4 regions of the Neisseria zoodegmatis genome follow, and region 1 is predicted to be linked to each of the others. Evidence: predicted binding sites of a transcription regulator. Region 1 holds the regulator's gene; each other region holds the start of a gene.
What was found. The regulator FNR, encoded in region 1, switches genes on or off when oxygen is low (the NO sensors DNR and NnrR bind a similar motif). The targets are predictions, from matches to a motif close to TTGATNNNNATCAA.

Region 1 (7,989 bases):
ATAAGCTCTCGTCGTCAGTAAGTAAGCCCGTTAGTATAACAGAGTGCTTTTGCATTTTTCCATACATAATACTGACAGTTACCGTTACTGAGGCCGTCTGAAAACACCTTTTTCAGACGGCATCCACCACCTCGCCGGCGCCAACTTTGCCCTACCTTACTCAACCGACACAGCCGCAACAATCAACCGGCCAAACCGCTCACAACCCTTTATATACAGAAAAAATCTGCTCATAATAACGGTTTTGCACCACCGCTGCACACCCGATGATTCCGCCGTGCTTTACCTATCGTTTTACACACCCAAACGGCTCGGCAGCCTTCGATCAGGCAGCGGAAAACGGCTTCGGTTCACTTTCTTTACCGGCGCGGATTTGTTGTTTTTCCGTCCACATTGTCCTGCTCACCGAGGCCGTCTGAAACCGATTACCGCACATTACCAGACTAGGCTGTCTTCTCATGAAAACTTTTCTTACCACTCGCTACCGGATACTCAAGAAAAAAATCATCCACAAACTCAATCAAACCCAAAGGCTGTCGCGCAAAACGCTAGCTTTCGGCTTTCTGCTCGCCGGCGCGGCGCTGGTGGCGCTGGTATCGCTGGCGTTTGCCAAAATGGCAGACTGGGCGCTCGAAGAAAACGCGCGACTGGTCGGCGAATATCCGTGGTTTGCGTGGGTGGCGCTGCCGCTCGGCCTGCCTTTGATTGTTTGGCTGACGCGCCGTTTCGCGCCTTACACCGCAGGCAGCGGCATTCCGCAGGTGTTGGCCTCGCTGTCGCTGCCTTACGGCGCACAAAAAACCCGGCTGATTTCGCTGTGGCAAACCATGTTGAAAATCCCGCTTACCTTTCTCGGTATGCTCGCGGGCGCGTCTATCGGGCGTGAAGGGCCGTCGGTGCAAGTCGGTGCCGCCGTAATGTCGGCTTGGGGCGCATGGTGCAAAAAACACAATATCGCCTTCAAAGGCATGCAGGAAAACGATTTGATTGCCGCCGGCGCGGCAGGCGGTTTGGCCGCTGCTTTTAATGCTCCGCTGGCCGGTGTGGTGTTTGCCATCGAGGAATTGGGGCGCGGCATACTGTTGCGCTGGGAACGGCAGATTTTCATCGGCGTCTTGGCGGCCGGTTTCATTCAGGTGGCCATTCAGGGCAACAACCCCTATTTCTCAGGCTTTCACGGCACCGAGTTGGACGACATGCTGATTTGGGTCTTGCTGAGCGCACTGGTGTGCGGCGTGGCCGGCGGCCTGTTTGCCCGCATGCTGTATAAAGGTGCGGCGGCCTTTTCGCCCGAAAAATACCGCGGCTGGATACGCCGCCATCCCATTATGTTGGCCGGCGTTATCGGCGTACTGCTGGCCGCGCTCGGCACGATTTATCAAGGGCAGACATTCGGCACCGGCTATCACGAAGCTTCCGATGCCTTACGGCGCATGTATGACGCCCCCTTCGGCGTGGCCGCAGCCAAATGGCTTGCCACCGTGCTGTCTTACTGGGCGGGCATCCCCGGCGGCATTTTCACACCCTCGCTCACCGTCGGCGCGATGATCGGCCAACACATCGCCCAATTTGCCGACCTGCAAACCGGCGTCAACGTTTTGGTATTAATCTGCATGACCGCCTTTTTAGCCGCCGCCACGCAATCCCCGCTCACCTCCAGCGTTGTCGTGATGGAAATGACGGGCGGACAGAATCTGTTGTTTTGGCTGTTGATTGGTGCTATTTTTGCATCTCAAGTGTCGCGCCAGTTTTCACCCAAGCCGTTTTACCATGCGGCAGGCGCACGTTTCCGGCAGCGTGTTCAGGAAGAATATGCCGCCAAACAGGTCGATATTAAGGAGAACCGATAAATGGCAGTGAATCTAAAAGAAAAATACGCAGCAGAATTACTTACCGTAGACGGCGCGCAGGTTTTTATCGGGCAGGCAGGCGTGAAGAAGGCCGCCCATGACGATTTAACGCTGATCGTGTTAAACACCGACAATACCGTCGGCGCGGTATTCACGCAAAACCGCTTCTGCGCCGCCCCCGTGCACATTGCCAAAGAACATCTGTCCAACGAAAACGGTATCCGCGCTTTGGTTATCAACACCGGCAATGCCAACGCCGGCACAGGTCTCAAAGGCCGTGAAGATGCCGTAACCGTTTGCCGTGCCGTCGCCAAACAAATAGGCTGCGAACCGGAGCAGGTGCTGCCCTTCTCCACCGGCGTGATTCTCGAGCCGCTGCCCACCGCCAAAATCGTCTCCGCACTGCCCAACGTAAAACCCGCACATTGGAACGATGCCGCGCGCGCCATCATGACCACCGACACCGTGCCGAAATCCGCCAGTCGTGAAGGCAGAATCGGCAACAACCACACCGTGCGCGCCACCGGCATTGCCAAAGGTGCGGGCATGATTTGCCCCAACATGGCCACCATGCTCGGCTTTATCGTGTGCGACGCCAACGTATCCCAGCCCGTGCTGCAAATGCTCACACAAGAAATCGCCGACCTCTCGTTCAACGCCATCACCGTTGACGGCGACACCAGCACCAACGACAGCTTCGTCATCGTAGCCACCGGTAAATGCGGCCAAAACGAAATCGACAATATCGCCGACCCGCGTTACGACCAACTGAAAGAGCTGCTCGGCAGCCTTGCACTCGAATTGGCGCAAGCCATTGTGCGCGACGGCGAAGGCGCCACCAAATTTATTACCATTCATGTGGAAAACGCCGCCAGCCGCGAAGAAGCGCGCAAAGTTGCCTATTCCATCGCGCATTCTCCTTTGGTAAAAACCGCGTTTTTCGCCTCCGACCCCAATCTCGGCCGCCTGCTTGCCGCCATCGGCTATTCCGGTTTGGAAAACTTCGATACCGACAAAGTACGCTTGTGGTTAGGTTCCGCTTTGGTTGCGGAACACGGCGGCAGAGCCGAGAGCTACACCGAAGAAGCCGGGCAGATGATCATGAACCAAGACGAAATTACCGTGCGCGTCGATCTGCAACGCGGCGGCGAACAGGCCACGGTTTATACCTGCGACTTATCGCATGATTATGTGTCGATTAATGCCGACTACCGCAGCTAATTAAACACAAATGTTTTGAAATAACATGAGGCCGTCTGAAAAAATTCAGACGGCCTCATGTTATTTCATGACTTCGTAAACATCACAACGCATGTGCGCAACCCGACACCATTTGTTTCAAGGCATCAGGCTGGAGGATGCGGATATGCTTGTGCTCCACCAAAATCAAACCTTCCTGATGGAACTTCGACAAGGTTCGGCTTACCGTTTCCAGCTTCAACCCCAAATAGCTGCCAATCTCCTCGCGCGACATACGCAAAATAAAATCGTTGGCCGCAAAGCCGCGGGAATACAGGCGGTTGGACAAATTCAACAAAAAAGCCGCCAAGCGTTCTTCGGCGCGCATATTGCCCAACAACAGCATCACGCCCTGATCGCGCACGATTTCACGGCTCATCATGCGGAAGAAATGGGTTTGCAGGCTGGGGATTTTCTGCCCCAACTCTTCCATATGAGCAAAAGGCAGTTCGCACACTTCGCTGTCTTCCAAAGCAACCGCATCACAACTGTGCGTATGGGAGCAGATACCGTCCATACCGATCAGCTCGCCCGACATAAAAAAGCCGGTAACCTGATCACGCCCGTCTTGGCTGGCGATGGTCGTTTTAAAAAAACCCGTGCGGATGGCAAAAAGAGAGCTGAAAGCATCGCCCGCGCGAAACAGGCATTCGCCTTTTTTCAATTTGCGGCTTTGACGGATCACGGCATCAAGTTGGGCAAACTCGGCCGGCATCAGACCTACGGGGAGACACAACTCACGCAGAGAGCATGTCGAACACAATGTTTTCATCTGGTTTGGTACAGTATGTGCTGGCATACCCGGTTAACCTTTATTCATAAGCAGCGTGTGATATTACCCCGACTAATCAAATATTGACTCGCATCAAGGCACGTTGTCGATAACTTGCTTATTCTAGCAAAATACCCTTATTTTGCCTATGGATCAAAAATAACGGCTAAAGCTTCACTTAACCGCGCCTACACCGTACAACAAACAGGCTTTAAACAACACACGAAACCACACATGAATACCATCAATATCGCCATTGCCAACCAATCGCCCGAATTCGACCGTAACCTGATCGCATCGCTGCCTTCCAGCGGCCCGCGTTATACTTCCTACCCCACCGCCGACCGCTTTCACAGCGGCTTTGATGCGCAAGAATACATTCATTCGCTGGATATGCGCCAAGCGGGCAGCCCAAACCAACCGCTGTCGCTGTATATCCATATTCCCTTCTGCAACACCATCTGCTATTACTGCGGCTGCAACAAAATCATCACCAAAGACACATCCCGCGCCGATGCCTATATCGAATATCTGGAAAAAGAACTCAACCTGCTGGCACCGCACTTAAACGGCCGCCATCCGCTGATACAGCTGCACTTCGGCGGCGGCACGCCCACTTTTTTGAATGACGGACAACTTGAGCGCGTTTTCGGCATGATCCGCCGCCATTTCGACTTACTGCCCGACGGTGAATACTCGATTGAAATCGACCCCCGCAAAGTCAGCCGCGAGACCGTGCTGCATTTGGGCAGGCTCGGCTTCAACCGCATGAGCGTCGGCATTCAGGATTTCGACCCCGAAGTACAAAAAGCCGTCAACCGCATTCAAACCGTCGAAGAAACCAGAGAAGTGATCGAAGCCGCCCGCGAAGCCGGATTCAAATCGGTGAGCGTGGATTTGATTTACGGCCTGCCGCATCAAACGCCCGAAAGCATCAAGCCCACCATCGACACCGTGCTCTCGCTCAATCCCGACCGTTTGGCGCTTTACCACTATGCCCACCTGCCCCACATTTTCAAACCGCAGCGGCGCATCGATACCGCCGCCGTACCCGACAGCGAAGCAAAACTCGATATCCTGCAATATGCGGTGCAAACGCTGACGGCGCGCGGCTATGTATTTATCGGCATGGATCATTTTGCCAAGCCCGAAGACGAATTGTGCATCGCCCTGAAAGAAGGCCGTCTGCAACGCAACTTCCAAGGCTATTCGACTTATGCCGACTGCGACCTCATCGCCATCGGCGTTTCTTCCATCGGCAAAATCGGCAATGCCTACGTTCAAAACGAACGCGACATCGAAGCCTATTACGCCGCCATCAACGCAGGCCGCCTGCCGGTGATGCGCGGCTACCGTCTCAACAGCGACGACTTATTGCGCCGCGACATCATTCAAGATTTGATGTGCCGCTTTGCGCTCGAATTTGAAACCTACGAACGCGCGTTCGGTATTTCGTTTGCAGATTATTTCCGCGAAGAATGGGCTGATTTGCAGCATTTGGCCGAACTCGGTTTGTTGCAGCTGCGCGCCGACGGGCTGACGGTTACGCCGAAAGGCCGGTTTCTCATCCGCAACATCGCCATGGTGTTTGACTACCATCTGCGGCATAAAGAAACAACGGCACAATACTCGAAAACGGTTTAAGCGCATCCACCTGTTGAGGCCGTCTGAAAAGCCACAGGCCGGGCATAATCGGCAAAGGTTCCCTCGATCCGTATTCAAAGCCAATCCCCCTGCGCAAGCTGTTTTCTGTTTGGCCGATATTTAAACGAACCTGCTTGGCGGGTTTCAGCGGAGCCTGCCTGCTCGCTTTCAGACGGCCTCAAACTTTTGAGGCCGTCTGAATTGTGCAAGGCTTCCGGTGCCGTCTGAAAACGCGGAAAACAGCGATTGATTGAAAAGACGGTGTTTTTCGAGCAGAATGTTTCTTTTTTCCGCATGATTTATGGAACAACTCGAGTTCTTCGCCATCCCCAGCCCCTGCATCGGCGTTTGTGAAGCCAACAGCAAAGGCTATTGCAAAGGCTGCCTGCGCAGTCGGGAAGAGCGGCTGTATTGGCAGAAGATGACCGACACGCAAAAGCACCAAGTCATGCGCTTGATTGCCATGCGCCGCAGCAAATTGCAAAAGGCAGCGGGAGACAAGCATACGGAAGTTGAATTACCCGACCAGATGGGCTTTGATTTTTAAGGCTTTCTCATCACAAAGCCATCTCGGTTTGGCGAAACATAACCGTTGATGCCCAATCCTAATCTATCGAACCCGGCTCCCAATACTAAAGGCCGTCTGAAAACTTTTCAGACGGCCTTCTTCATCGTTATCGAATCAGTCAAACGAAATATGTAATCTCAATTAATTCCGTTCTGCGGCAATCGAACCATCCACCTCGATTTCCACGCGGCGGTTGGCTTGCAGGCAGCTGATGAGTGCTTCGCGGTTGCTGTTTTCCGCACATTGCTTCACCGGCTCGGTTTCGCCTGCGCCGGAAGCATGCACCACTTTGGCGGTCACGCCGTTTTTAATCAGATATTGGCGCACAGTTTCGGCGCGGCGGGCGGATAAAGCCAGATTGTAATCGTCGGCACCCAAGTAATCGGTGTGCCCTACTACGCGCACGCTGCGCAACTGGGCTTTTTTCAGCTTCTTCACCAGTTTGTCCAACTCGGCACGGCCTTCAGGCTGCATATTGTCCAAATCGCTTTTGTCGAAAGCAAACAGCGCATCCGTCGATACGGTGTAGCGGGTGGAGGACGTTTTTTTGCCTACACCGCCGGCCTGATACGGGCAGACGGCGTTTTCAGGGTCAACCGCTTTCCAATGGAAGCTGCGGGCGTATTTGTGTTTATCGTAAAGGATTTTGAACTGGCAGGTCGTTATCCCGTCGGTGCCTTGGCCGGGTGTGTGGAAGTGAAACACATAATCCCACTCGCGCACGCCGAACATGCCTTCGTTGAAATGCGGCCGACCCAACAGCTTGTAAAACTGGTCTTTGGTCATGCCGGGGTTGATTTGCGCCAGCTCGTCGGCAGTCGGGAACGTACCTTTGTTGTGCTTAAACGACGGAGAAACTTTTTCCACCGCGGGGAAAACGGGGTTGTCGGTTGTGCCGTCTTTGCTCACGCGGCTTTTGGTTGCGCATGCGGATAATGCGGCAGCCATCATCAGGCACGCGCCTGCTTGAAACATTGTTTTTACTTTCATGTCGATTTCCTTGTTGTTTCAGACGGCCTCTTGTTATCGAGGCCGTCTGAAAACCTGATTACCACTGATAGCCTACACCTGCGGTTGCACCGTAGTGACCGCGCGAATTGCCGGTGGCCGTGCCTTTGATGACCCAGTTGCCGTTGTCGGAAATGCTAGAGAAACCTACGGCATAGCCGCTCTCGCCTTTATAGGTGCCGCCTGCAACCGCCATCATGCTCTTGCCGGGCAGATAGGCTTGAGGCAGACCGGCCACTGCCATGGCGGCAGCCGTACCGGCATTCGATTGCGCTTCAACGTCTTCAATGCGTTGGTTGAGGTAGTTGCCTACGTTCACCACTTGATTGCCGACTTGGTTGATGGCTTCGTTGGTGTGATGCAGCTGGCTGCCGTTGATGGCATCGGTGGAAGTGGGCGATACCACACCGGCGGCAACATTCTGAATCTGGCGGGTTTGGCCTTCGGTGCCGACGCTTACCACGCCGACAACGTCTTTCACGCCGGCCACATTGGCGTCATTCGCACCTGCGTAGGTGTAGTGGCCGCCTGAAGCCGTGGTGTGGATGGCCGTTGCAGAAGCGTGGTCGCCCAGATACACGGAGTTGACCAAAGTAGCCTTGATGTTGCTGCCCAATGCGTAGGCGTTGTCGGCCGACACGGTATTGTTGTTACCTACCGAGTAGGCGCTGTTGCCGGTTACCACGGTCGGGTCGCCGATTGCGCCGGAGTTTTTACCGCGGACCACGTTGCCGGTACCGATGGCAATGGTGTTTTCTGCCAAAGCCTGCGAACCCGTACCCATGGCAACGGCGCGTAAACCGGTGGCCATTGTGCGTTGCTCGTAGCTTACGGAGCCGTCGGCACCTTTCACTTCAACCAGCTCGGCACCTGCGGTTTTGGCTTCGGTTTTGTAGGTATTACCCATT
Region 2 (7,989 bases), 770 kb from region 1:
GCCCCCATGATGATCAAAGCCGCCAACTATTCGCCGACAGCCACCGACTTGGCCGCTTTCACCCAATGCGTTAAAGAAGCCGCCATCAACGGCATTCTCGACATCACCACCACCGACAACCACCCCGTATAACAAGGACGGTTCCGATGCTGAAACAATCGATTGAAATCATCAACAAACTCGGCCTGCACGCCCGCGCTTCCAGCAAGTTCACTCAAACCGCCGGGCAGTTTCAAAGCGAAGTGTGGGTCAGCCGCAACGACCGCCGCGTCAACGGCAAAAGCATTATGGGTCTGATGATGCTGGCCGCCGCCAAAGGCACGGTGATCGAACTGGAAACCGACGGCCCCGACGAAGCAGCGGCCATGCAGGCATTGGTCGGTTTGATCAACGATTATTTCGGCGAAGGCGAATAATATGTCCATCGTATTGCACGGCGTCAGCGCAGGCAAAGGCATTGCCATCGGCCGCGCCCACCTGATTACACGCGGCATGGACGAAGTGCCGCAGTATGACTTGGATGAAACGGAAGTTGCAGCGGAAACCGCCCGCTTCGATGCCGCCGTTAAAGCCACCCGCAAAGAGCTGGAGCAGCTGCGCAGCGCCATTCCCGAAAACGCCCCCACCGAATTGGGCGCATTCATTTCGCTGCACCTGATGCTACTCACCGACGTTACCCTGTCGCGCGAACCGGTAGATATTATCGAAGAGCAGCATATCAACGCCGAATGGGCATTGAAACTGCAAACCGACAAACTGGCCGCCCAGTTCGACGAAATCGACGACGCCTACCTGCGCGCCCGCAAGCAAGACATGCTGCAAGTGGTAGAGCGCCTGCACAACAATCTGGCCGGACAAGGCAACGAATTAACGCTCGACACCACCGACCTTTTGGAAGACACCGTATTGGTGGCGCACGACATTTCCCCCGCCGACACCGTCTTTTTCAAAGAACAGCGCGTAACCGCGTTCGTTACCGACGCCGGCGGCTCCACCAGCCACACCGCCATTCTCGGCCGCAGCCTCAACATCCCTTCCGTTATCGGCCTGCACAACGCCCGCAAGCTCATCAGCGAAAACGAATGGGTGGTGGTGGACGGCATCAACGGCGTACTCATCATCAACCCCGATGAAACCGTACTGGCCGAATATCGCGCCCGTGCCCGCGAATACCGCGCCCGCACCCGCGAACTCAACAAAATCAAAAAAACCGCCGCCACCACCGAAGACGGCATCAACATCGAACTGCTCGCCAATATCGAATCCGCCGACGACATCAAATCGGTACACAATATGGGCGCAGACGGCGTCGGCCTGTTCCGCAGCGAGTTTCTCTACCTCAACCGCGACACCATGCCGTCTGAAAAAGAGCAATACGAGGTGTACAGCCATTTCGTGAAAAAGCTCAAAGGCAAAAACCTGACCATCCGCACCGTTGACTTGGGCGTCGATAAAAACCCGCGCTGGTTCGGCCAAAACAGCTCGCCCAACGGCAGCACCAACCCCGCGCTCGGCCTCACCGGCATCCGCCTGTGTTTGGCAGAACCCGTGATGTTCCGCACCCAAATGCGCGCCATCCTCCGCGCCGCCGTGCACGGCCCCGTGAAAATGATGTGGCCGATGATCGCTTCGATTTCCGAATTGAAGCAGTGCTTAGTCCATCTCGAAACCGCACAAAAACAACTGATCGAACGCGACGAACCCTTTGGCGAAGTCTCCGTCGGCTGCATGATTGAAATCCCCTCCGCCGCGCTCACCGTCGGCAGTCTGCTCAAGCACGTCGATTTCATCTCCATCGGCACCAACGACTTGATCCAATACACTTTATCGGTTGACCGCGGCGACGATGCCGTCAGCTATCTCTACCAACCCGGCCACCCCGCCGTGCTCAAACTCATCCAGCACGTTATCCGCACCGCCAACCGCATGGGCAAAACCGTGTCGGTGTGCGGCGAAATGGCCGGCGACACCACCTTCACCCGCCTGCTGCTCGGCATGGGCTTGCGCCGTTTTTCCATGAACACCAACAACTTGCTGTCGGTAAAAGACATCGTACTGCACAGCAATACGATGGATCTGGAAAACGAAACCGCCCGCCTGATGCGCAACGAAGACCCTGAAAAAGTCGAAAAACTTTTGAAAAACATGAATAAAGAAGAAGAGCCGGAAAATCTTGCCAAATAGAGGCCAATTAGCTCACAGCCGTTTTGAGGCCGTCTGAAAAAAGGCGACAACAGGCAAGCATACAAAAACAACGGGCGGATCAATCATCCGCCCGTTTTCACATGCCAAATTCCAAGCAAACCGCTTTTAAAAAAAGCCAAAATCCGGCTGAGACCTTTGCAAAACTCTCAGATGTGGATGCAGTTCAAGGCGTAGCAGCACAGCGAGTGCAGACATATCGTATAGATAGGCAAACGAGCGAGCAGCGCGCAACGCAGAAATGCGCCGCAGATGAGAGTTTTGCAAAGGTCTCCGGCTGCTTCATCAATCTTCGTCTTTACGCCGCACCAGCAACACCGGAATATCCGACTTACGCACCACGCCTTCGGCAACCGAACCCATCAACAAGTGCATCAAGCCCGAAAAGCCGTGCGTGCCCATCGCAATCAAGTCGCAACGCTCTATGCCGGCCTGCTCAATCAGCAGATCGGCAATCTTATCGCCCGCACTTTCCATAATCAGGGCATCATGCTCCACGCCCAGCCCGTCCAGCTCTTGCTTGGCACGCTCCAACACTTTCACCCCCGCTTCTTCCACCGCCTTGCGCACGGCAGCGGCATCGGTATATCCCGGCGCACCCCAATTGAATTGACCCAAGTCCACCACATGCACAGCCAACACGACTGCACCAAGCTGCTTGGCCAGTTTGCCCGCTTCTTTCAAAGCATACAAAGAAGCCGTACTGTCATCTACGGGAACCATAATACGTTGATACATCGCTAACCTCCTCGGATTGTGGAAAAACGCTGTTGTTTTGCGGCATGAAACCTTTATAACATACAGACCTGCGCCAAGCATTTAAGTTGCGCCGTTTTTGCTTTATTTATTGTTTTGTATCAAATCTGCAAAAGTCTGTTCAAACCTGCTTTCCAAGCGGTTTTTCAAAGCAGGGCAACCTGAAACTTTGCGCCAAAATACAGGGAAGTGCCAGCCACAGCAGAGCGAGCGCAGACATATCATATGGGCAAGCACACAGCGCAAAAATCCGCAGGTAGATAGGTTTTTATAAAAGTCTCAGGCCGTCTGAATACAACAAAAGCCGTACCGAACATACGTTCAGACGGCCTTTCGGATACTTCTACCGCAAACATTATTCTTGCGGCACATAACCCTGCACTTGATCGGCACCCTCGCCGAAAAAATAGTTTTCCATCTGCTGCGCCAAATACTCGCGAGCGCGCGGGTCGGCCAAGCTCAAACGGTTTTCATTGATCAACATCGTTTGATGGCGCGTCCAAGCGTCCCAAGCTTCTTGCGACACATTTTCAAAAATACGCTTACCCAACGCATTGGGCAGCGGAGCAAATTTCATACCGGGGGCTTCCTTGCCCAACTTGATGCAGTGAACCATACGGGTCATGTCGGCTTCCTTTATTAAAATAATGTTTCAGACGGCCTCGATTGTAGCCGAGCAAGATAGGTTTGTATATTGCATCCGCGCCGCAGCACCCAAAACGACGTCCACCCAAATTACGGTAAAATACACACCTAAAACCTGACCAAACCAACGCACCCCTTACCCGTTAAAACCTATCAAACACCCATCAACAAACAACACCGCTTCAAATACCGACGCAATACATAAAGGAACACCGCCATGGCAAACACCCGCCGCGCCATCCTAAACTGGTGCGATGAAACCCTGCAAACCGCCCTCTTCAAAGACTACGCCCCCAACGGCCTGCAAGTCGAAGGGCGCAGCGACATCCGCAAAATCGTTACCGCCGTCACCGCCAGCCGAGCCGCCTGCGACTACGCCGTCAGCCAGCAAGCAGACATGCTGCTGGTGCATCACGGCATGTTTTGGAAAAGCGAACCCCTTACCATTACCGGTTGGAAAAAAGACCGCATCGCCACCCTGCTCAAACACGAAATCAACATGGCAGGCTACCATCTGCCGCTCGACGCCCACCCCGTACTCGGCAACAACGCCCAACTCGCCTCACGCATGGGCTGGACGCTCGACAAACAGTTTGGCGAACAAAACCTACTCAATGCAGGCCGTCTGAAAACACCCAAAACACTCGGCGAACTCAATGCCGAACTCCATCAAAAACTCGGTCGGGTGCCCGTTGCCGTCGGCGAAGAAACCCGCGTGATAGAAAACATCGTCTGGTGCACGGGCGGCGCACAAGGATTTTTTCAGACGGCCATAGACGAAGGCGCCGACGTTTACATCACCGGCGAAATTTCAGAAGCACAGTTCCATCTTGCCAACGAAACCGGCACCGCCTTCATCAGCGCCGGACACCACGCCACCGAGCGTTACGGCATCCAAGCCCTCGGCGAAGCCATACAAGCGCAATTCGGTATCGAAACCGTATTTTTTGACGAACAAAACCCCGCATAAAATCAAAAAACACTCCAAAATTTTTACCTTATTTTAAATAACGCTTTAAGTATCCCTATAAAATCAGGTAGAATTAAAGAGTTTAATGGCTCGGTATTCCCCTTAATTAGGATGACTGAATAATGGAAAATCAAGAAATCAATCAAAGCCGCCGCCGCTTTCTGACGCTGGCGACCGCCGGTGCAGGCGGAGTGGCCGCTTTAGGCGTTGCCACCCCGTTTCTTGCCAGCTTTTTCCCTTCCGAAAAAGCCAAGGCAGCCGGTGCGCCCGTTGAAGTGGACGTCAGCAAAATCGAGGCCGGTCAGCTGGTTACCGCCGAATGGCAAGGCAAACCCATTTGGGTGCTGAACCGCACGGAGCAGCAGCAAAAAGACCTCGCATCACTCAACAACGCGGTGGCCGACCCCAAATCCGAAGTAGAACAGCAGCCCGAATACTGCAAAAACGAAATGCGCTCCATCAAGCCCAATATTTTTGTAGCCATCGGTATCTGTACACACTTGGGCTGCTCACCAACCTTCCGTCCCGACGTGGCACCTGCCGACTTGGGTTCAGACTGGAAAGGCGGCTTCTTCTGCCCGTGCCACGGTTCCAAATTCGACTTGGCAGGCCGTGTGTTTAAAGGCGTTCCCGCCCCGACCAACCTGATTATTCCGCCCTACAAATACCTGAGCGACACCACCATTCTGGTAGGCGACGACAAATAAAGGGACTTATCATGGCAAACCAAACCAATAATGAAAATAAATCATTGTTAGGCTGGGTAGACGCACGTTTCCCTTTGTCTAAAATGATGAAAGAGCACGTAACCGAGTATTACGCGCCCAAAAACTTCAACTTCTGGTATTTCTTCGGTTCGCTGGCCATGCTCGTGCTGGTCATTCAAATCGTCAGCGGTATCTTCCTGACCATGAACTACAAGCCCGACGGCAACCTGAATTCATACCACCTTCCCGCAGCCTTTACCGCCGTGGAATACATCATGCGCGACGTATCGGGCGGCTGGATCATCCGCTACATGCACTCTACCGGTGCATCTATGTTCTTCGTGGTGGTCTATCTGCACATGTTCCGCGGCCTGATTTACGGTTCTTTCAAGAAACCGCGCGAATTGGTATGGGTATTCGGCTCATTGATTTTCTTGGCTTTGATGGCCGAAGCATTTATGGGCTACCTGTTGCCGTGGGGTCAAATGTCGTTCTGGGGTGCGCAGGTAATTATTAACCTGTTTGCCGCCATTCCCGTAATCGGTCCTGATTTGTCTACTTGGATTCGAGGCGACTTCAACGTATCCGACGTTACCTTGAACCGTTTCTTCGCTCTGCACGTTATCGCCGTACCTCTGGTATTGGTAGGCTTAGTTGTTGCCCACTTGATTGCTTTGCATGAAGTAGGCTCTAACAACCCCGACGGCGTAGAAATCAAGAAACTGAAAGACGAAAACGGCATTCCTTTAGACGGTATTCCGTTCCATCCTTACTACACCGTTAAAGACATCTTGGGCGTAGTGGTATTCCTGATCGTATTCTCAGCCATCATGTTCTTCGCACCCGAAGGCGGCGGCTACTTCTTGGAAGCACCGAACTTTGACCCGGCCAACCCGCTGAAAACGCCTGCACACATTGCGCCGGTATGGTATTTCACACCGTTCTACGCTATTTTGCGCGCGATTCCTTCGTTCTTCGGCACACAGGTTTGGGGCGTACTCGGCATGGGCGCAGCGGTTGTATTGATTGCCTTGCTGCCGTGGCTTGACCGCTCTCCGGTGAAATCCATCCGCTACCGCGGCCCAATTTTCAAAACCATGTTGGTATTGTTCATCATTTCCTTCATCGGCTTGGGTATTTTGGGTGCATTGGTAGCCACCGACACCCGCACCATCGTAGCTCGTATTCTGTCTTTCATTTACTTTGCATTCTTCTTGGGTATGCCGTTCTACACCAAAATGGACAAAGACCGCCCTGTTCCGGAGCGTGTCACCATGGGCACCGGCAAACAAAAACTGATGTTCTTTGTTTACGTGGCGATTACCGTGGTAGGTGCATACTTGTTTGCAACCAACATTTAATGAGGGCAGTGAAAATGAACAAAACACTGAAAAACTGGTTCGCTGCCTTATTGCTGGCAGCACCGATCAGTATGGCCGCAGCAGCAGGCGGTGGCGGCCACTATGAAAAAGTAGACATTGATTTGCGCGACCAAGTCAGCCTGCAACGCGGTGCCCAAATCTTTACCAACTACTGCTTATCGTGCCACTCTGCTACCGGCATGCGCTTTAACCGTTTGCAAGATATCGGCTTGAGCGAAGAGGAAATCAAGAAAAACTTGATGTTTACTACCGACAAAGTCGGCGACGTGATGCAGTCGGCCATGAATCCTAAAGACGGCGCAAAATGGTTTGGTGCTGAACCGCCCGATTTGACCCTGATTGCCCGTTCACGTGGTGCCGATTACCTGTATGCCTACATGCGCGGCTTCTATAAAGACCCTACCCGTCCTACCGGTTGGAACAACACTGTGTTTGATAAAGTAGGTATGCCGCATCCTCTGTGGCAACATCAGGGCGTTCAAGCCGTTGAGCTGGATGCAAAAGGCCAACCCGTTATGGTTAAAGACGAACATGGCAACATGGTACCTAAACTGTATTGGGAATCTACCGGCCTGCAAACCCGCCGCTTGGCTAACGGCAAAGTCATCACCAAAGAATACGATGAATATGCCCGCGACTTGGTAAACTACTTGGTTTACATGGGAGAACCTGCCCAGTTGCAACGTAAACGTACCGGCTACATCGTGATGATTTTCTTGCTGGCTGTGATGTTGCCGTTGGCTTACTTCCTGAAAAAAGAATACTGGAAAGACGTTCATTAATCTCTTTCCTGAAAATGAAAAGGCAAAACCTGTTGGTTTTGCTTTTTTTTGTTTCCTCCCTGCAATCAAGATTCACAACATAAACTATTCAAACCACAACCCGACATCTCAAAAAACAGAAAAATCCCGGTTTATCAACAGCAGTTTCTCCACAAAAAATTTTTCCAACCATTTTGCTTCTCACGGCTTGAATAAGCTTTCAGACGGCCTTATATAAAGCATCATTCACATCTTATCTATACAGGATAACCGACATGAGCGAACACAACCCCGTCACAGAAACAGAAGAAGCAGTAGAATCGGTTGAAACCATTGAAACCGAGCAAACAGAAGAAGTTCAGGAAAAGCCTTCTTATGAAGACTTAGAAGCCAAAATTGCCGAACTTGAAAACACACTCAAAGACGAACAACTGCGCGGCTTGGCTAATGAGCAAAACCTGCGCCGCCGCCACCAGGAAGAGATTCAAGCCACGCATAAATTTGCAGGCCAGAAATTTGCCTCCGAAATGCTGCCGGTTAAAGATTTCTTGGAAATGGCATTGCTT
Region 3 (7,989 bases), 920 kb from region 1:
CCGGAACGGCATCGTTACACTCAATACGGCCTTGAGTTTCTTTATTGAAGTAGGTGTTTTTCCAGCACTCGCCATAGTTGTTGCGTACAACAGTTTGTTGGCGGTCTACGGTATAACCGTGTTTGGTATGCGGTTCACTGGCCATTGCGGTGCCTGAAGCAACCAAGGCAACGAACAAGGCGCTTAATTTCAGCTGTTTGGTCATTTTATTCCCTCATCAAAGATTGTTATGCAGCAGTTATATATTTTCAATCCGCTACACATCACCAAATATACAGGCCACTGTTGTAAAACGGCGGCAAATCGGATATATCAGTTTGCACTATAAAGAAGCAGAGGGCAAACTGTCAATAGCACGACACCGGCACACAACGGCAAAGACCCGCTTCCTGTTTGTAAATCATGCCGAAAAATCAATCTTGTGTCATTTATTTACAGATAAAACCGATTGTTGTTAGATTTGTAGTTGCACAAAAACCACATAAAATTGTCTGAAAAAATATGGCTGATTAATATAATTAAAAGATTGTTTATTAAAAAACAAAAGCTTTACTGTGCATTGTTAAGCTGTTGGGCATGGTTTGTTAAAGTATGCTACATTGTTGCTAAACTGTCGTACATAATCCACAAGTCCTCATCTTTTGAGTCAATATGAAGTTACAACAATTACGTTACGCTCTAGAAGTTTCCCGACATAATTTAAATGTGTCTGAAGCTGCGGAGGCACTCTTTACTTCGCAGCCGGGCATATCCAAACAAATCCGCCTTTTGGAGGAGGAGCTTGGTATACAGATTTTCATACGTAGTGGTAAACGGGTGGTTTCGGTCTCTCAACCGGGAAAAGCCGTATTGGAGTTGGCAGAGAGAATTTTGCGTGATGTACAGAATATTAAGAATATTGGTAATGAGTTTACTGAGCAAGATAGCGGTTCATTAATCATTGCAACAACTCATACGCAGGCAAGATATGCTTTACCTCAGGTTGTGTCGGAATTTGTGAAAAAATATCCGAAAGTTCAGCTGAGTATAAAGCAGGGTAATCCTTCTGGCATCTCTCAAATGGTGATGAGCGGAGATGCAGATTTTGCCATTGCAACCGAATCCCTTGAAGAGGGTGATGAGTTGCGCAAATTACCTTGCTCTGAATGGACTCATGCTGTTTTGGTGCCGGATGATCATCCTTTATTAGATTGTAAACATCCCTTAAGTATTACCGATTTGGCACGTTTTTCATTGGTAACGTATGAGTTTGCGATGAATAATAACAGTAATATTTGCCGTGCTTTCCATAAGGCTCGTTTAGACATGCCGCCCATAGCGTTGGCATCGGCTGATACTGATGTGTTAAAAACTTATGTGCGCTTGGGGTTGGGGGTTGGTTTGATGGCTAAGATGGCATATGACAAACAAGCCGATCAGGATTTGCATCTTATTGATGCTTCTCATTTGTTTGAGCCTTCTCAAACTTATATTGCTTTGCGCCCTGACGTTTATCTCCGCGGTTATGCTTATGACTTTATAAAATTATTTTCTTCTGATTTGAGTAGGGAGAGGATTGATAAAATATTGTACGAGCCTGTTCAAGAGGATTTCTCTATATAATTAAATGAAATGTGGCTTTCCAAATATTATTTGACTTTAGCAAGTCTATTTTTGGTTATGTAGTTGGTTATGAATCAAGTTTTATCGAAAAACAAAAATCCCTGTTAGTGAACAGGGATTTTTGTTTGCAACGCTTCTGTATATAGTACAGATTAACGTTTCGAGAATTGTTTGGCGCGGCGTGCTTTGCGCAGACCCGGTTTTTTACGCTCAACTTCACGAGCATCACGGGTAACGAAGCCTGCTTGGGAGAGAGTGGCTTTCAGTGCAGCATCGTAGTCAATCAGTGCGCGGGTAATGCCGTGACGGATTGCACCGGATTGGCCTGTTTCACCGCCACCGGTTACATTAACTTTAATGTCGAAAGATTCGGCATTTTCAGTCAGAACCAAAGGTTGGCGAACAACCATGCGGCTGGTTTCGCGAGCGAAGAATTCGTCAACAGGGCGGCCGTTTACGATGATTTGGCCGGTGCCTTTTTGCAAAAATACACGAGCCACTGAACTTTTGCGGCGGCCAGTGCCGTAGTAGTATTTACCGTTCATGTCGTGTCCTTAAATGTCTAAAACTTTAGGTTGTTGTGCGGCGTGGCCGTGTTCTGAACCTGCGTACACTTTCAGTTTTTTGATCATGGCGTAGCCTAAAGGGCCTTTGGGCAGCATGCCTTTAACCGCTTTTTCTAAAACACGCTCAGGGAATTTCTCTTGCATTTCGGTGAAGCTGCGCTCATAGATGCCGCCGGGGAAGCCTGAGTGGCGGTAATATTTTTTGTCTAAAGCTTTGTTGCCGGTTACGCGCAGTTTGTCTGCATTGATAACGATGATGTAATCGCCGGTATCAACGTGAGGAGTGTATTCGGGTTTATGTTTACCGCGCAGACGGCGGGCGATTTCTGCAGCGACGCGACCTAATACTTTATCTTGTGCGTCAACCACGAACCACTCGCGCTTTACTTCATGCGGCTTGGCTGAAAAGGTTTTCATAAGGGGTAATCCAGATAGATATAGAAAGCTGCCGATTTTATAGATGATTCGTAAGTCTGTCAATCTGATTTGAGTTGCTGGGAAAAATACGTTGAAGACTTTTAGCTGAAGGTTAAATGGTGTTGTATTTGTTGCAATTTCGGTGTGCTTGGGTGTGGTTCGAATCTGATGGTTTTGAAGATTTGTGTGTTTTATTATTGATGTATCGGATAGGAAAAATGCCGCTATAGCGGCATTTTGTTTTTTGGGGGAATCCCCGCAGGTGTCGTCTAGGCTGAATCCGCTTGAACCTTGCTGACAAGGCGGTCGCCACGGGCAGTTTCGGGTGCATCTGTACAGACGCTCGCGCCCACTGCATCTCCCGGCAACCTTAAGCGAACTTATTGGTTCAAAGGAATGTATGCCTTCGCGAACACCGCAGGGAATAAGCTTTTGGCTTGCTTAAGCTGTTTTGGATAAAACTTTATCGCAAGCATTAATCATGTCTGTTATTTTACGCTCAAAATCGCCAATTGCCAAATCATCTTTCATCGACATTTTTAAGAGGTCGTGAACGACGTTGAGGGCGGCCATAATGACGATTTTGTCGGTTTCGACGATGCGGCCGGTTTGTTTGATGGTGTCAAACTTTTGGTTCAGCATGTTGACGGCTTGCAGAAGGGTGTTTTTTTCTTCTGAGGGGGTGCCGATGGTAAATGAGCGGCCCATGATGTCGAGGCTGACTTGTTCGATACTCATTGTCGGGTATCCTTATTTATTGGTTTGCTTCGGGTTCTTGCGGCAGGCGTGCCAGCAGTTTGCGGAGGTGTTCGGCGCTGGCATTCAATGCGTCGCGGTATTTTTGGTTTTCGGCGGTAAGCTCGTCGATTTTATTTTGCATTTCGTCGGTAACGCTCTGAATGCGGCCCTGCATTTCGTTTTTGAGGTTGCTCATTTGTACCATGAGGGCTTCGCTCAATTCGTCGACGGCAGCCTGGTGTTCGTTTTTTTGCTGTTCTTGTGCCATCTGGTGCCGGGTAATTTCGCTTTTCAGGCGGGCGATTTCTTCTTGATGGCGTCTGTTTTCGCCCAGCTGGGTCTCAAATTTCTGTACCAGCTGGTAAACATTGATTTCGAGTTTTTCCAGAGATTGATTCATTTTTCGTACCGCTCGGTTGATATGGAGGCAAGCATAGTAGGGATAAATGGGGCTGTCAAATAAGGCCGTCTGAACGTAATGTTTTTCAGACGGCCTGATGTTCTTTTATATATTTGACGGTTTATTCGAATCGGGTTTCGCGTTCCATTAATCTTTCGACAACCTGACGGGCGTTCAGTTCTTTGCGGAGAAGCTGGAGCAGGGTGTGGGTAATGGGCATGTCGATTTGGTATTTGCAGGCGGTGTTGAATACTTCTTCGATGGTGCTGACGCCTTCGGATACGTGGCCGATTTCTTTTAATACTTGATGCAGCTCTTTGCCTTCTGCCAAGCCTAAGCCGACTCTGCGGTTGCGGGAGAGTGCGCCGGTGCAGGTAAGAATGAGGTCGCCGATGCCGGCAAGCCCCATCATGGTTTTGGGTTGTGCGCCCATGGCGACGGCAAGACGGGTGATTTCGGCGAGGCCGCGGGTTACTAAGGCGGCGCGGGCGTTGAGGCCGTATTCGAGGCCGTCTGAAATACCGGTGGCAATGGCCATGATGTTTTTAACGGCACCGCCTACGGCAACGCCGATGATGTCTTCGCTGCCGTACAGACGCAATACGTTGCTGTTCAGACGGCCTATCAGTTCTTCAGTCCACGCTTTGTTTTCTGATGCCAATACAACGGCGCAGGGAAGTTGCTTGGCTAACTCTTGGGCAAAACTGGGGCCGGACAGGACGCCGATTTTGTCGTTGTCGGGCAAAACGTCTTTAACGACTTGGAAAGTCAGCAAGCCTGTATCTTGCTCGAAGCCTTTGCAGGCGGTCAGTATGGGGAGGTGGGCGGCGTTGTGTTCTGCCAAGAGTTTGACGCTGTCGCGCAGGCCGGCTACGGAGGTAACGATTAATACCAGTTCGCTATCTTTTAAGGCTTCTTGTAATTCGGTATGGACGCTGAGTGTGTCGGGAAAGGTGAAGCCGGGGAGATAGCGTTTGTTTTCTCTTTCTTGTCGGATGGTCTGCATGTGTTCGGCATTGCGCGACCATAATGATATGCGGTGGCCGTGTTGGGCGAAATGTAGGGCGAGCGCGGTTCCCCAAGAGCCTGCGCCGATAACGGTGATATTCATATGGGTATTCTCATTGTTGGAATGGGGCTAACTTTAAAACAATCATGGCGGTGGTGCAAGCTCGGCGGGGAAGGGGATCGGCGGGTAAAACACGGGTATGGGCGGGAATATGTTTTAGATAAGTGCTATCGGCATTATTGGCAAATGTTATGGTGTTTTGAAAGTTGATTTTAAACAAATCAGCAAAAAATGATCGAGTTTATACTCAAGCCGGTTGTGGAAATATGTTGCGACCACTCATTTAAGTTAAAACAAAAATATCAATAACCATAATATCTTTGGAAGGAACCACCATGAAACATGCTATGAATAAAAGCGGCATCGTTCTTGCTGTATTGTTGGCTCTTGCTGCCTGCGGAGAAAAAGCGTCCGAACCTGCCGCTTCCGGTGCTGCTTCTGCTCCTGAAGCGTCCGCTCCTGCTGCTTCTGCACCGGCTGTGGATAACAGCAATGCTTCTGCAGAAGACAAGGAATTGTTGAAGCAGGCTCAAACCTTGTTCCAACCGCTGCCGGACGAGGCTGAAATGCAAAAGGCACATCCTTTTACGCCTGCACAGGTTAAGTTGGGACATCAATTGTGGTACGAACCGCGTTTGTCTAAAGGCAATACGGTAAGCTGTAACTCATGCCACAACTTGGCGACGGCAGGTGTGGACAATCTGCCGACCAGCCCCGGTCATAAAGGCAGCTTTGGTGTGCGTAACTCGCCTTCTGCATTGAACGCGGCTTTGTTGGGCAGTCAATTCTGGGACGGACGTGCGGCAACGGTTGAAGAGCAGGCCGGCGGCCCCTTGCTGAACCCGGTTGAAATGGCCAACGCCGATGAAGCGTCTGTTGAGAAGAAAATTGCGGCAATTCCCGAATATCAGGCTTTGTTTAAAGAAGCTTTCCCTGACAACGGCGGCGCGGTTTCCTTTAAAAATATTACCCATGCGATTGCGGCTTTCGAGCGCACGCTGTTGACGCCGACCAAGTGGGATGATTATCTGAAAGGCAATATCAATGCCTTGAACGAAACGGAGCGCCAAGGTGTACGTTCGTTTATCAATAACGGCTGTATTGCCTGCCACAAAGGTGTGACGCTGGGCGGCGATACGTTCCAAAAATTCGGTTTGGTGAAAGGCCCTTACTGGCAATTTACCGGCAGCAAAAAGCATGACGAAGGCCGCTTTGAAGTAACTAAAGCGGAAAACGACAAGTTTGTATTCCGCGTGCCGGGTCTGCGTAACGTGAGCCGTACTTATCCTTATTTCCACGACGGCAGCGTGTGGGAATTGGATAAAGCGGTCAGTATCATGGGCGAGGCTCAATTGGGTAAAGAATTACCGAAAGAAGAGGTGGAAAAAATTGTGGCATTCTTGAACACCTTGTCGGGTTCCGTTTCCGACTCTGCGCGTACTGTGCCGGAGCTGCCGGTTTATTCTGAAGCCGATAGCCGTCCGAACAATCAATAAAACGCAGTTAAGATAAGTTTGAGGCCGTCTGAAAATATTTTAGCGAAACCCGCAAAGCTTGTTTTCAGACGGCCTCAATCGTTTTTGCTCGGTTGTGTTGTTTTACAAGCCGGCAGCTGCTCTCAATGCAGGCACTTTGTCGGTGCGTTCCCAAGTAAACTCAGGCTCTTCGCGGCCGAAGTGTCCGTAGGCGGCGGTTTTGCTGTAAATCGGACGTTGCAGGTCGAGCATTTGTACGATGCTTTTCGGGCGCAGGTCGAAATGTTCGCGTACCAATTTAATCAGTTCTTCTTCGTTCAATTTGCCCGTGCCGAAGGTGTCGATGGAAATCGAGGTCGGTTCGGCAATACCGATGGCGTAGGAAACCTGCACTTGGCATTGGGTGGCCAAGCCTGCGGCAACGATATTTTTGGCCACATAGCGGCAGGCGTAAGCGGCGGAACGGTCGACTTTGGTGGGGTCTTTGCCGGAGAATGCGCCGCCGCCGTGCGGAGCAGCACCACCATAAGTGTCGACAATGATTTTACGGCCGGTTAAGCCGCAGTCGCCTTGCGGGCCGCCGATGACAAAACGGCCGGTGGGGTTGATCAGATATTTGGTTTCTTCCGTGAGCATGTCTTTCGGCAACACGGGTTTGATGATGTGCTCGATAACGGCTTGGCACAGCTCTTCGTGGCTGATTTCGGGGGCGTGCTGGGTGGACAATACTACGGTGTCGATGCGTTTTACTTTGCCGGTTTCGGCGTCATAAACGCAGGTAATTTGCGCTTTGGCGTCGGGGCGCAACCACGGCAGACGGCCGTCGCGGCGCACTTCGCTTTGGCGCTGCATCAGGCGGTGGCTGTAATAAATGGCAAACGGCATCAGCGTGGGGGTTTCGTCGCAAGCGTAGCCGAACATCAAACCTTGGTCGCCTGCGCCTTGGTTTAAGTCCAAGCCTTCGCCTTCGTTCACGCCTTGGGCGATGTCGGGAGACTGTTGGTCGTAGCACATCATGACCGCGCAGCCGTTGGCGTCAAAGCCCAGCTCGGAAGAGTTGTAGCCGATGCGTTTGATGGTTTCGCGCGCTACTTTGATGTAATCGACGTGTGCGGTGGTGGTCACTTCGCCGGCCAGTACGCACAAGCCGGTGTTGACTAAGGTTTCGGCAGCCACGCGGGCAGTCGGGTCTTGCGCCAAAATGGCGTCAAGAATGGCATCGGAAATCTGGTCGGCCACTTTGTCGGGATGGCCTTCCGATACCGATTCGGAAGTGAATAAATATTCGCTCATGGGGGGAGTGCTTTCTTGAATAAGGAAGCCGCACACCGGGCCGGGGCGGCAGTAGAAAATAAACGGTGCGATTATAGCAGAGAACGCCGGTTTGGGGCGGCGCGTGCCGTCTGAAAAACGGCAGCGGCATGGGCGGGAGATAAAATGCTTTTTACGGTGCGGAAGGTTTGGCGCGGGCTTTTTTCCATTACAATAGCGTTTTTATTTCGCCCGCTTGTCCGCTTTATGCAGAAACTGATTGCCTTGATTTTCCGCCTGCTGGCCGCGCTGCCGTTACCGCTGCTGCATACTTTTGCACGCGCGGCGGGTAGTTTGGCGTTTCGTTTTTCGGCGGACAACCGCGAGCGTATCCGCAAGCATTTGGAGGTTGCCGGCATCCGCGCCGATGACCGTATGATTAAAGCTGTGTTGCAGGAAACAGCCAAAGGC
Region 4 (7,989 bases), 290 kb from region 1:
CGAGAAATTGGGTTTTCCGTTGATTAAGGATAAAACAGCGTAAGTTTTAGCTAGGCTTCTTGCGGCATTAACAGTGCGGCACTTTTCCCATGATACCATTCACGTTTCATCCTTTAGTGGTGTTGATATTACTTGTATGTCACTTTGCCATACTAGTTTTATTGGTATGGATAGTACTGCTGACAATATCAAGCCGTGTACGCGCTAACCTGAAAAAAAATGGGTTATGGAGCTTATTGGCAGCAGTTCTTTTATTAACTGTAGCTTCACCACTAATTTATATGTATGTAAACGACTTGATAACGAGCGCCGTTGAAGAAGCCAAATACAAAACCGTACTGAAAAAAGCTACTACCATTGGGGATCTTACTTTACCAGTTGGTACGCAACTGGAACTGCCCAACAGCTACTTAATCGATGAAAAATGGTTGAAGCCTGAATATTTTGAGAAAGCTAATTTCAAAAAACCCGTGCTATGGAGAGGTCTATCTATTACCTCAATGCGCCGTTATTTACATACTCAGCAAGATAATTTTCCGGAATCATATAAAGTCACCCGTATTACATGGGGAGACTCTCTCGAAACCGTATTAGATAAACCCCATAACATCCAAGGCTTTTATTGCAAAGAAAAAGTAGAATGGAGGCTCTTACATTCCAACGATGATGAAAATAATTCGGACTACCATGATTATGATGCAGCTGGAAACGGACCAGCTTATCGCGTAACAAGCTGCTTCTCTGCCGGTCAACGTATTACTGACTCTATGAACCACATTCACATCCGAATTCCGAAAAACAGCTATATTTCTCAAAGACGTTGGATAAACAAACAGCTTCCCAAGGGATATCATGATTTATGGGTTATTAATGATGACAAAACCATAAGCACTAATCTATTTGAACTATCAAATGCCTATTTTGATTTACACTTAAATAATCATACTTTGATTGGTCTATATGGTGAAATAACCGAAATCAATACTACATGCCCGTTGGAAATTGGCGACTATATTCAATGGGAACACAGCAATCCTAACGTGCTTCAGGTTCACAGCAACCGCAATTTAAATCGACAACAATGTGGACAGCTTACTATTGAAACGGTCGCCATTAATGAAACTGCTGGTTAATTAAATTGCTTTTGGATTTAATGACAACAATGCAGAAAATTACATTTAGAAAGCTATTTCAAACAATCTGAAATGCACTTTATATAAAGAAAGTACCAAATCAAGATGACCCAAACCCTGTTAATCGAACTCCTCACCGAAGAGCTACCCCCCAAAGCCCTCAACAACTTGGGCAACAGCCTTGCCGCTTCTATCGTCGAAGGCTTGGAAAAAGAACAATTAATTGAAGGCACAGCCGAATACACCGCCTACGCTTCGCCCCGCCGCTTGGCCGCGCAAGTGAAAAACGTTAAAGCTGCACAAGCCGACCGTTTGGTGGTGAAAAAAGGCCCGAGCGTTGCCGCGGGTATGAAAGACGGCATGCCCACCAAAGCACTGGAAGGCTTCGCCCGCTCTTGCGGCACTGATATTGCCAGTCTGAAAATCGACAACGACGGCAAACAAGATGTGTATGCCTACGAATTTACCCAAGAAGGCCAGCCTTTGGCGGCCTTGATCAGCGATATTTTGGCGCAAGCCGTGAAAAAGCTGCCGATTCCCAAAGTGATGCGCTGGGGCAGCAGCACACATACCTTTGTGCGTCCGGTACACGGTTTGGTGGTCGTGCACGGCGCAGACACCGTACCGGCTTCGGTATTGGGTTTGGACAGCCGTAACCACACCCTCGGCCACCGCTTCTTGAGCAGCGGCGACATCGTATTCCCGAATGCCGACAGCTATGCCGAAAAAATGCGCCATGAAGGCAAAGTGATTCCTTCGTTTGCCGAACGCAAAGCCGCCATTCAGACGGCCTTAAACGAACAAGCAGGCCGTCTGAATGCCACCGTTGCCGCCGACGAAGCCCTGCTCGACGAAGTCACCGCACTGGTGGAATGGCCGGTGGTATTGGAAGCGCAGTTTGAAGAACACTTCCTCGCCGTGCCGCAGGAATGCCTGATTCTCACCATGCAGCAAAACCAAAAATACTTCCCGCTGCTCGATCAAAACGGCAAGCTGATGAACCGCTTCCTGCTGGTTTCCAACCTTCAAGCCGAAGACCCGAGCCACATCATCCACGGCAACGAACGCGTATTGCGCGCCCGTCTCGCCGATGCCGAATTCTTCTACAAGCAAGACCAAAAAGCCACTTTGGAAAGCCGCTTGCCCAAACTGGAAAACGTGGTGTACCACAACAAACTGGGCAACCAAGCCGAGCGCATCAGCCGCCTGATGAGCATCAGCGGCCACATCGCCAAAGCATTGGGGGCCGACGTTGCCGTTACCGAACGCGCCGCCCGCTTGGCCAAAGCCGACCTCGTTACCGAAATGGTCGGCGAATTCCCCGAACTGCAAGGCACTATGGGCAAATACTACGCCCGCTTGGACGGCGAAAGCGAAGAAATCGCACAAGCCATCGAAGCGCATTACCAACCCCGTTTCGCCGGCGACGACTTGCCGCAAAGCACAACCGCCACCGCCGTGGCGCTGGCCGACAAACTGGAGACCCTCGTCGGCATTTGGGGTATCGGCCTGATTCCCACCGGCGACAAAGACCCCTACGCCCTGCGCCGTTCCGCACTGGGCATCTTACGCATGTTGATGCAGCACGATTTGGACATCAACGACCTGCTTCAGACGGCCTACAACAGCTTCCCGCAAGGCAAACTCGCCGACAACACCGTTGCCGAAGTCGCCGAATTCATGCAGGCGCGTTTGGCCGTGCTGCTGCAAAACGACCATCCGCAAGACATCGTCGCCGCCGTATTGGCCAAACAACCCAGCCGCCTGAACGATCTCGCTGCCAAACTGCAAGCCGTGGCCGCGTTCAAACAACTGCCCGAAGCCGCCGCCCTTGCCGCCGCCAACAAGCGCGTGCAAAACCTGCTCAAAAAGGCCGATGCCGAATTGGGCGCGGTAAACGAAAGCCTGTTGCAGCAAGACGAAGAGAAAGCCCTGTTCACCGCCGCACAAGCCCTGCAACCGAAAATCGAAGCCGCATTGGCCGCCCAAGATTTTCAGACGGCCTTATCCGCCTTGGCTTCGGTGAAGCCGCAAGTGGATGCCTTCTTCGACAATGTGATGGTAATGGCCGACGATGCCGCCGTAAAACAAAACCGCCTGAATCTGTTGAAACAACTGGCAGATTTGATGAACGCCGTGGCAGATATTACCAAGCTGGGTGAATAAACCAAGCCAATGATTCGGCTAACTTGCTGAAACTTTCAGTCAGCAAATTTTCGTCATACCTCGGCCTTTACCGGGTATGACGAAATGTTTTATCAATGCCGTCTGAAAATCGTACAGCCAAGCAAACCCGGCACGAAAATAAATCCCATTCATTATGTAGCGGTGAACCTGGTACAATCCCACCATCTGAGCAACGGCCAAACCTTGCCCTGCCCCATCACGAGCTATTGAAAACACCAGCCAATCAAAAGGAAAAACATGAGCATTAAATCGGACAAATGGATACGCCGTATGAGCGAACAACACGGGATGATTGAGCCGTTTGAGCCGAATCAGATTAAAGAAATCGACGGTAAAAAAATCATTTCCTACGGCACCTCAAGCTACGGCTACGATATCCGTTGCGCCAATGAATTTAAAATTTTTACCAACATCAACAGCACGATAGTCGATCCCAAAAACTTCGACCCCCGAAACTTCGTTACCGTTGAAGACGATTTCTGCATTATCCCACCCAATTCTTTTGCCTTGGCGCGCACGGTTGAATATTTCCGCATCCCGAGAAATGTGTTGACCGTATGCTTGGGCAAATCCACCTACGCCCGCTGCGGCATCATCGTGAACGTAACGCCTTTCGAGCCTGAATGGGAAGGCTATGTTACGTTGGAATTTTCCAATACTACCCCTCTTCCGGCCAAAATCTACGCCGGAGAAGGTGTGGCTCAAGTTTTGTTTTTTGAGAGCGATGAAGTGTGCGAAACTTCCTATAAAGACCGCAACGGCAAATACATGGGCCAAACCGGCGTGACTTTGCCTAAAACTTAAGAGAACAAACAAGCAGCTTGGGCGAAACTTTTTCGCCATCCAAACAATAAGGCCGTCTGAATATTTTCAGACGGCCTTATTGTTATGATTTGGAATCCGGATAAAACAATGAAGATTTGTTTTCTTCATATTCTTTTTGTTTTTCAGGATCTTTAAATTTCACTTCCAGCAGATTTTCACGGCTGAACGTGTGTTTAATCTTCTGCTTGATTTGGGGGCTTTCCTGAACATAGTAGATACCGCCCAGCAAGGCAGCCGCCACTACAAAAACAGTAATACGCATGATTCCCTCCTTTTTGAAGTTTTACATTCACTTTTCATCTATACGACAGGAAGGATAAATCGAATGACATAACTGCAAGCTGATTATCACTCAGGCGGTTCGGATTGCACACAGGCGGAAAGAAATCAACGTAAGTAATTATTTTAATGATAAATATTTTATCTATCCAAGCACAAACTTCCCTATGCAGACATTCTTAACACTTGCAAATGGATTGAATAAAGCTATTGTTTTTCACTCACTTGGCCGATTGGCTATGTTTCCGCACTCATACCGAACACTTTAATTTTTGAAACGCAGTAACTTCATAGAAGGTTGACCTGCATCAAATACCGATAATGATTTTTATCTATAATGTGCCTTAAATCTAATAACGAATATTACTGGGAACACATTATGGAACTACTCAACGAATTATTTGAATCGCCGGTAGGCATCATGTCTTTACTGACGATTGTGTTTGTTATCGTAATTGCAACTGTTTTATTCTTCTGGGTTAAAAAGCAAGCTGATAAATCCGGAAACTAATTTTTTTTCATCTCTTTCCTCTTGATGTGTGTGTGTTTGGGTGTGGCGGTCTGCCACCCCTTTTTTTTGGCTTTTTGACCGCTTACACACTATTTTTCGGCTTGCTGATTCCTTCAAACATCAAGATGCTCAAACATACCTATTAATTAATAGATTCAGGCCGTCTGAAAATTCAGACGGCCTGATATGTTAATGCGTTTAAATGAGAAACCAATACACGCAATTTAAAACGATGGAGGAAAGGTTCCCGAAAATTATTTGGCCAATGCCGACAGCAATTTGTCGTGAATACCGCCGAAACCGCCGTTGCTCATCACCAAGATGTGATCACCACTTTGCGCGTGGTGGATAATCTCCGCCATGAAAGCGTCGAAATCACGGTTTACATACAATTTGTTTCCCAACGGAGCAAGTGCTTCGGCCACATCCCAATCCAGCCCGCCGGCGTAGCAGAATACATGATCCGCTTCTTTCAGACTTTCTGGCAAAGCGTCTTTCATCGTGCCAAGCTTCATGGTGTTCGAACGCGGCTCCAACACGGCCAAGATGCGCCCGCTGCCTACCTTTTGGCGCAAACCGGCAACGGTTGTGGCAATCGCGGTGGGGTGGTGGGCAAAATCATCATAGACGGTTACGCCGTTCACCACGCCTTTGGTTTCCATGCGCCGTTTCACATTTTTAAATTGGCTTAGTGCTTCACAGGCCGTCTGAATGTCCACGCCGGCGTGGCGTGCCGCCGCAATAACGGCCAAAGCATTCATGCGGTTGTGTTCGCCTATGATTTGCCAAGCGACACGGCCTGCTTTTTTACCTTCAAACAACACATCAAACGAGCCGTCTGAATCAACCTCTCCGATTTGCCAGTTGTTTTCGCCACCAAAAAACTCCACCGGTGTCCAACAGCCTTTCGCTAAGGTATCGCGCAAACTTTGTTCCGTACCGTTACATGCAATCAAGCCTTCAGACGGCACGGTACGCACTAAATGATGGAACTGGGTTTGAATGGCGACCAAATCGGCAAAAATATCGGCGTGATCAAACTCCAGATTGTTCAGAATACAAGTGCGCGGGCGGTAGTGTATAAACTTGGAACGCTTGTCGAAAAACGCCGTATCGTATTCATCAGCCTCCACCACAAAAAAAGGCGATTTGCTGTGCGGATCCTGCTCGGGCGCTTGCGGCAAACGGGCGGACACGCTGAAATTTTGAGGTACGCCGCCAATCAGGAAACCGGGCGCCAAGCCTGCGTATTCCAACACCCAAGCCAGCATGGAAGCCGTGGTGGTTTTACCGTGCGTTCCCGCCACGGCCAGCACCCAATGATGGTGCAATACGTTTTCAGCCAGCCATTGCGGGCCGGAGATATAAGGCAGCCCTCGGTTTAATACCGCCTCTATCACATCCATGCCGCGCTTGGCCACATTACCGATCACATACACATCCGCTTGAAACGTATCCAACTGGGCGGCATCGAAACCTTCATGCACATCAATGCCGAGTGCTTTAAGCTGGGTGCTCATCGGCGGATACATCTTGGCATCGCAGCCGGTTACTTTAAATCCTGCCTCTTTGGCTATCGCCGCCACGCCACCCATAAAAGTGCCGCCAATGCCGATAATGTGTATGTGTTTCATGATAAGGGTTCTTAACAAAAAGGCTTATTATATAGTGAATCGCTGCCCTGCCGATATATGCGTCTGATAAAGAAACGGATACCCGCCCATTTTTTATTCCGAAAGCGGATACTTGATTTTCAGACGGCCCGCACAATGCAGCCGGCACACAACTGCCAAACGGTCGAAAAAAACTTCTATTCGCATCATGCTTGCCGGTTTATTTGAAAAACACACCGCCGCTTTAAATTTTTCTCGCACAACTTTACATAAATCAGTATGATACCGTACATGTTGATATTTTATTGACTGCAAATAACCTGCTTCGATACGTTTTTTAAACAAAAGTCGTTTCACAGCCGATTTCTTTTTAAAAGCCGAATCAAGCAGCCGTGCGCCGGAACAGGCAAATGCCCGTCAAACCATCCGGCAGTAAAACACATTTTATTCTTCACGAGGTACGATTGTGTCTGATTCAAATCAATCCAAGCGCGAAACCTTCTCGAGCCGACGGGCATTTATGTTTGCCGCCATCGGTTCGGCGGTAGGTTTGGGCAACATCTGGCGTTTCCCTTATGTTACTTATGAAAACGGCGGCGGCGCGTTCATCATCCCCTACTTGGTCGCCTTGCTGACTGCGGGTATTCCCCTGCTGTTTTTAGACTACGCCTTAGGCCACCGCAACCGCGGTTCCGCACCTTTGGCTTTCCGCCGCGTCAATAAAGCCTTCGAACCTTTCGGCTGGTGGAACGTGCTGACCAACGTCATCATCTGTATCTACTACGCCGTCATCATCGGCTGGGCAGCCAGCTATACCTATTACTCGCTAATCGGTGCATGGGGCGCAGACCCGCAGGCATTCTTCTTTAAAGACTATCTGCAAATGGCCGACGGTGTGTCTTTGGGCTTGGATTTCGTTGCCAAAGTAGCCGGCCCCTTGGTAGGCGTGTGGGTTTTCACCCTGCTGATTTTGGCTTTGGGCGTACAAAAAGGCGTGGCACGCTCTTCCAGCTTCTTCATGCCTTTGTTGATCGTGATGTTCTTAATCATGGTCGGCATTTCGCTCACTTTGCCGGGCGCAGAAAAAGGTTTAAACGCGCTCTTTACGCCGGATTGGTCTAAACTTTCCGAGCCGAGCGTATGGGTAGCGGCATACGGTCAGATCTTCTTCTCGCTGTCTATCTGCTTCGGCATTATGATTACTTACTCTTCTTACCTGAAGAAAAAATCCGACCTCACCGGCACCGGCTTGGTGGTAGGCTTTGCCAACAGTAGTTTTGAAGTATTGGCCGGTATCGGCGTATTTGCCGCATTGGGCTTCATGGCTGCCGCCAACGGTAAAGAAGTGAGCGAAGTGGCTTCTTCCGGCATCGGTTTGGCCTTCATCGCTTTCCCCACCATCATCAACCAAGCGCCTTTCGGCTCTTTGATCGGCGTGTTG

Region 2: CKV66_RS02875 (universal stress protein) is a predicted target of FNR. The motif match lies at 3,050-3,063, and genes of this name have one in related genera.
Region 3: CKV66_RS03540 (cytochrome-c peroxidase) is a predicted target of FNR. The motif match lies at 4,999-5,012, and genes of this name have one in related genera.
Region 4: CKV66_RS09925 (DUF3149 domain-containing protein) is a predicted target of FNR. The motif match lies at 4,723-4,736, and genes of this name have one in related genera.

What each region holds. Positions count from the first base shown of each region.
Region 1 covers NZ_LT906434.1:2,398,786-2,406,774, forward strand. The annotation lists gene CKV66_RS11315 (chloride channel protein) at 459-1,850, shown strand; gene argJ (bifunctional glutamate N-acetyltransferase/amino-acid acetyltransferase ArgJ) at 1,851-3,071, shown strand; gene fnr (fumarate/nitrate reduction transcriptional regulator Fnr) at 3,154-3,888, opposite strand; gene hemN (oxygen-independent coproporphyrinogen III oxidase) at 4,096-5,505, shown strand; gene CKV66_RS12255 (hypothetical protein) at 5,580-5,801, opposite strand; gene CKV66_RS11335 (DUF1289 domain-containing protein) at 5,807-6,052, shown strand; gene CKV66_RS11340 (OmpA family protein) at 6,215-7,063, opposite strand; gene CKV66_RS11345 (YadA-like family protein) at 7,122-7,989, opposite strand, start outside.
Region 2 covers NZ_LT906434.1:616,498-624,486, reverse strand. The annotation lists gene CKV66_RS02895 (PTS sugar transporter subunit IIA) at 1-132, shown strand, start outside; gene CKV66_RS02890 (HPr family phosphocarrier protein) at 147-416, shown strand; gene ptsP (phosphoenolpyruvate--protein phosphotransferase) at 418-2,184, shown strand; gene CKV66_RS12455 (lipoprotein signal peptidase) at 2,311-2,469, opposite strand; gene CKV66_RS02875 (universal stress protein) at 2,488-2,940, opposite strand; gene CKV66_RS02870 (oxidative damage protection protein) at 3,314-3,583, opposite strand; gene CKV66_RS02865 (Nif3-like dinuclear metal center hexameric protein) at 3,821-4,573, shown strand; gene petA (ubiquinol-cytochrome c reductase iron-sulfur subunit) at 4,696-5,280, shown strand; gene CKV66_RS02855 (cytochrome b) at 5,292-6,641, shown strand; gene CKV66_RS02850 (cytochrome c1) at 6,656-7,444, shown strand; gene grpE (nucleotide exchange factor GrpE) at 7,699-7,989, shown strand, end outside.
Region 3 covers NZ_LT906434.1:762,017-770,005, forward strand. The annotation lists gene CKV66_RS03495 (OmpA family protein) at 1-205, opposite strand, end outside; gene CKV66_RS03505 (CysB family HTH-type transcriptional regulator) at 652-1,602, shown strand; gene rpsI (30S ribosomal protein S9) at 1,755-2,147, opposite strand; gene rplM (50S ribosomal protein L13) at 2,157-2,585, opposite strand; RNA gene ssrS (6S RNA) at 2,835-3,012, opposite strand; gene CKV66_RS03525 (cell division protein ZapA) at 3,027-3,323, opposite strand; gene CKV66_RS03530 (hypothetical protein) at 3,340-3,723, opposite strand; gene CKV66_RS03535 (NAD(P)H-dependent glycerol-3-phosphate dehydrogenase) at 3,845-4,834, opposite strand; gene CKV66_RS03540 (cytochrome-c peroxidase) at 5,128-6,288, shown strand; gene metK (methionine adenosyltransferase) at 6,391-7,560, opposite strand; gene CKV66_RS03550 (lysophospholipid acyltransferase family protein) at 7,786-7,989, shown strand, end outside.
Region 4 covers NZ_LT906434.1:2,107,093-2,115,081, forward strand. The annotation lists gene glyQ (glycine--tRNA ligase subunit alpha) at 1-43, shown strand, start outside; gene CKV66_RS09905 (hypothetical protein) at 90-1,133, shown strand; gene glyS (glycine--tRNA ligase subunit beta) at 1,239-3,299, shown strand; gene dcd (dCTP deaminase) at 3,558-4,124, shown strand; gene CKV66_RS09920 (hypothetical protein) at 4,207-4,407, opposite strand; gene CKV66_RS09925 (DUF3149 domain-containing protein) at 4,804-4,935, shown strand; gene mpl (UDP-N-acetylmuramate:L-alanyl-gamma-D-glutamyl-meso-diaminopimelate ligase) at 5,190-6,569, opposite strand; gene CKV66_RS09935 (hypothetical protein) at 6,663-6,905, opposite strand; gene CKV66_RS09940 (sodium-dependent transporter) at 7,015-7,989, shown strand, end outside.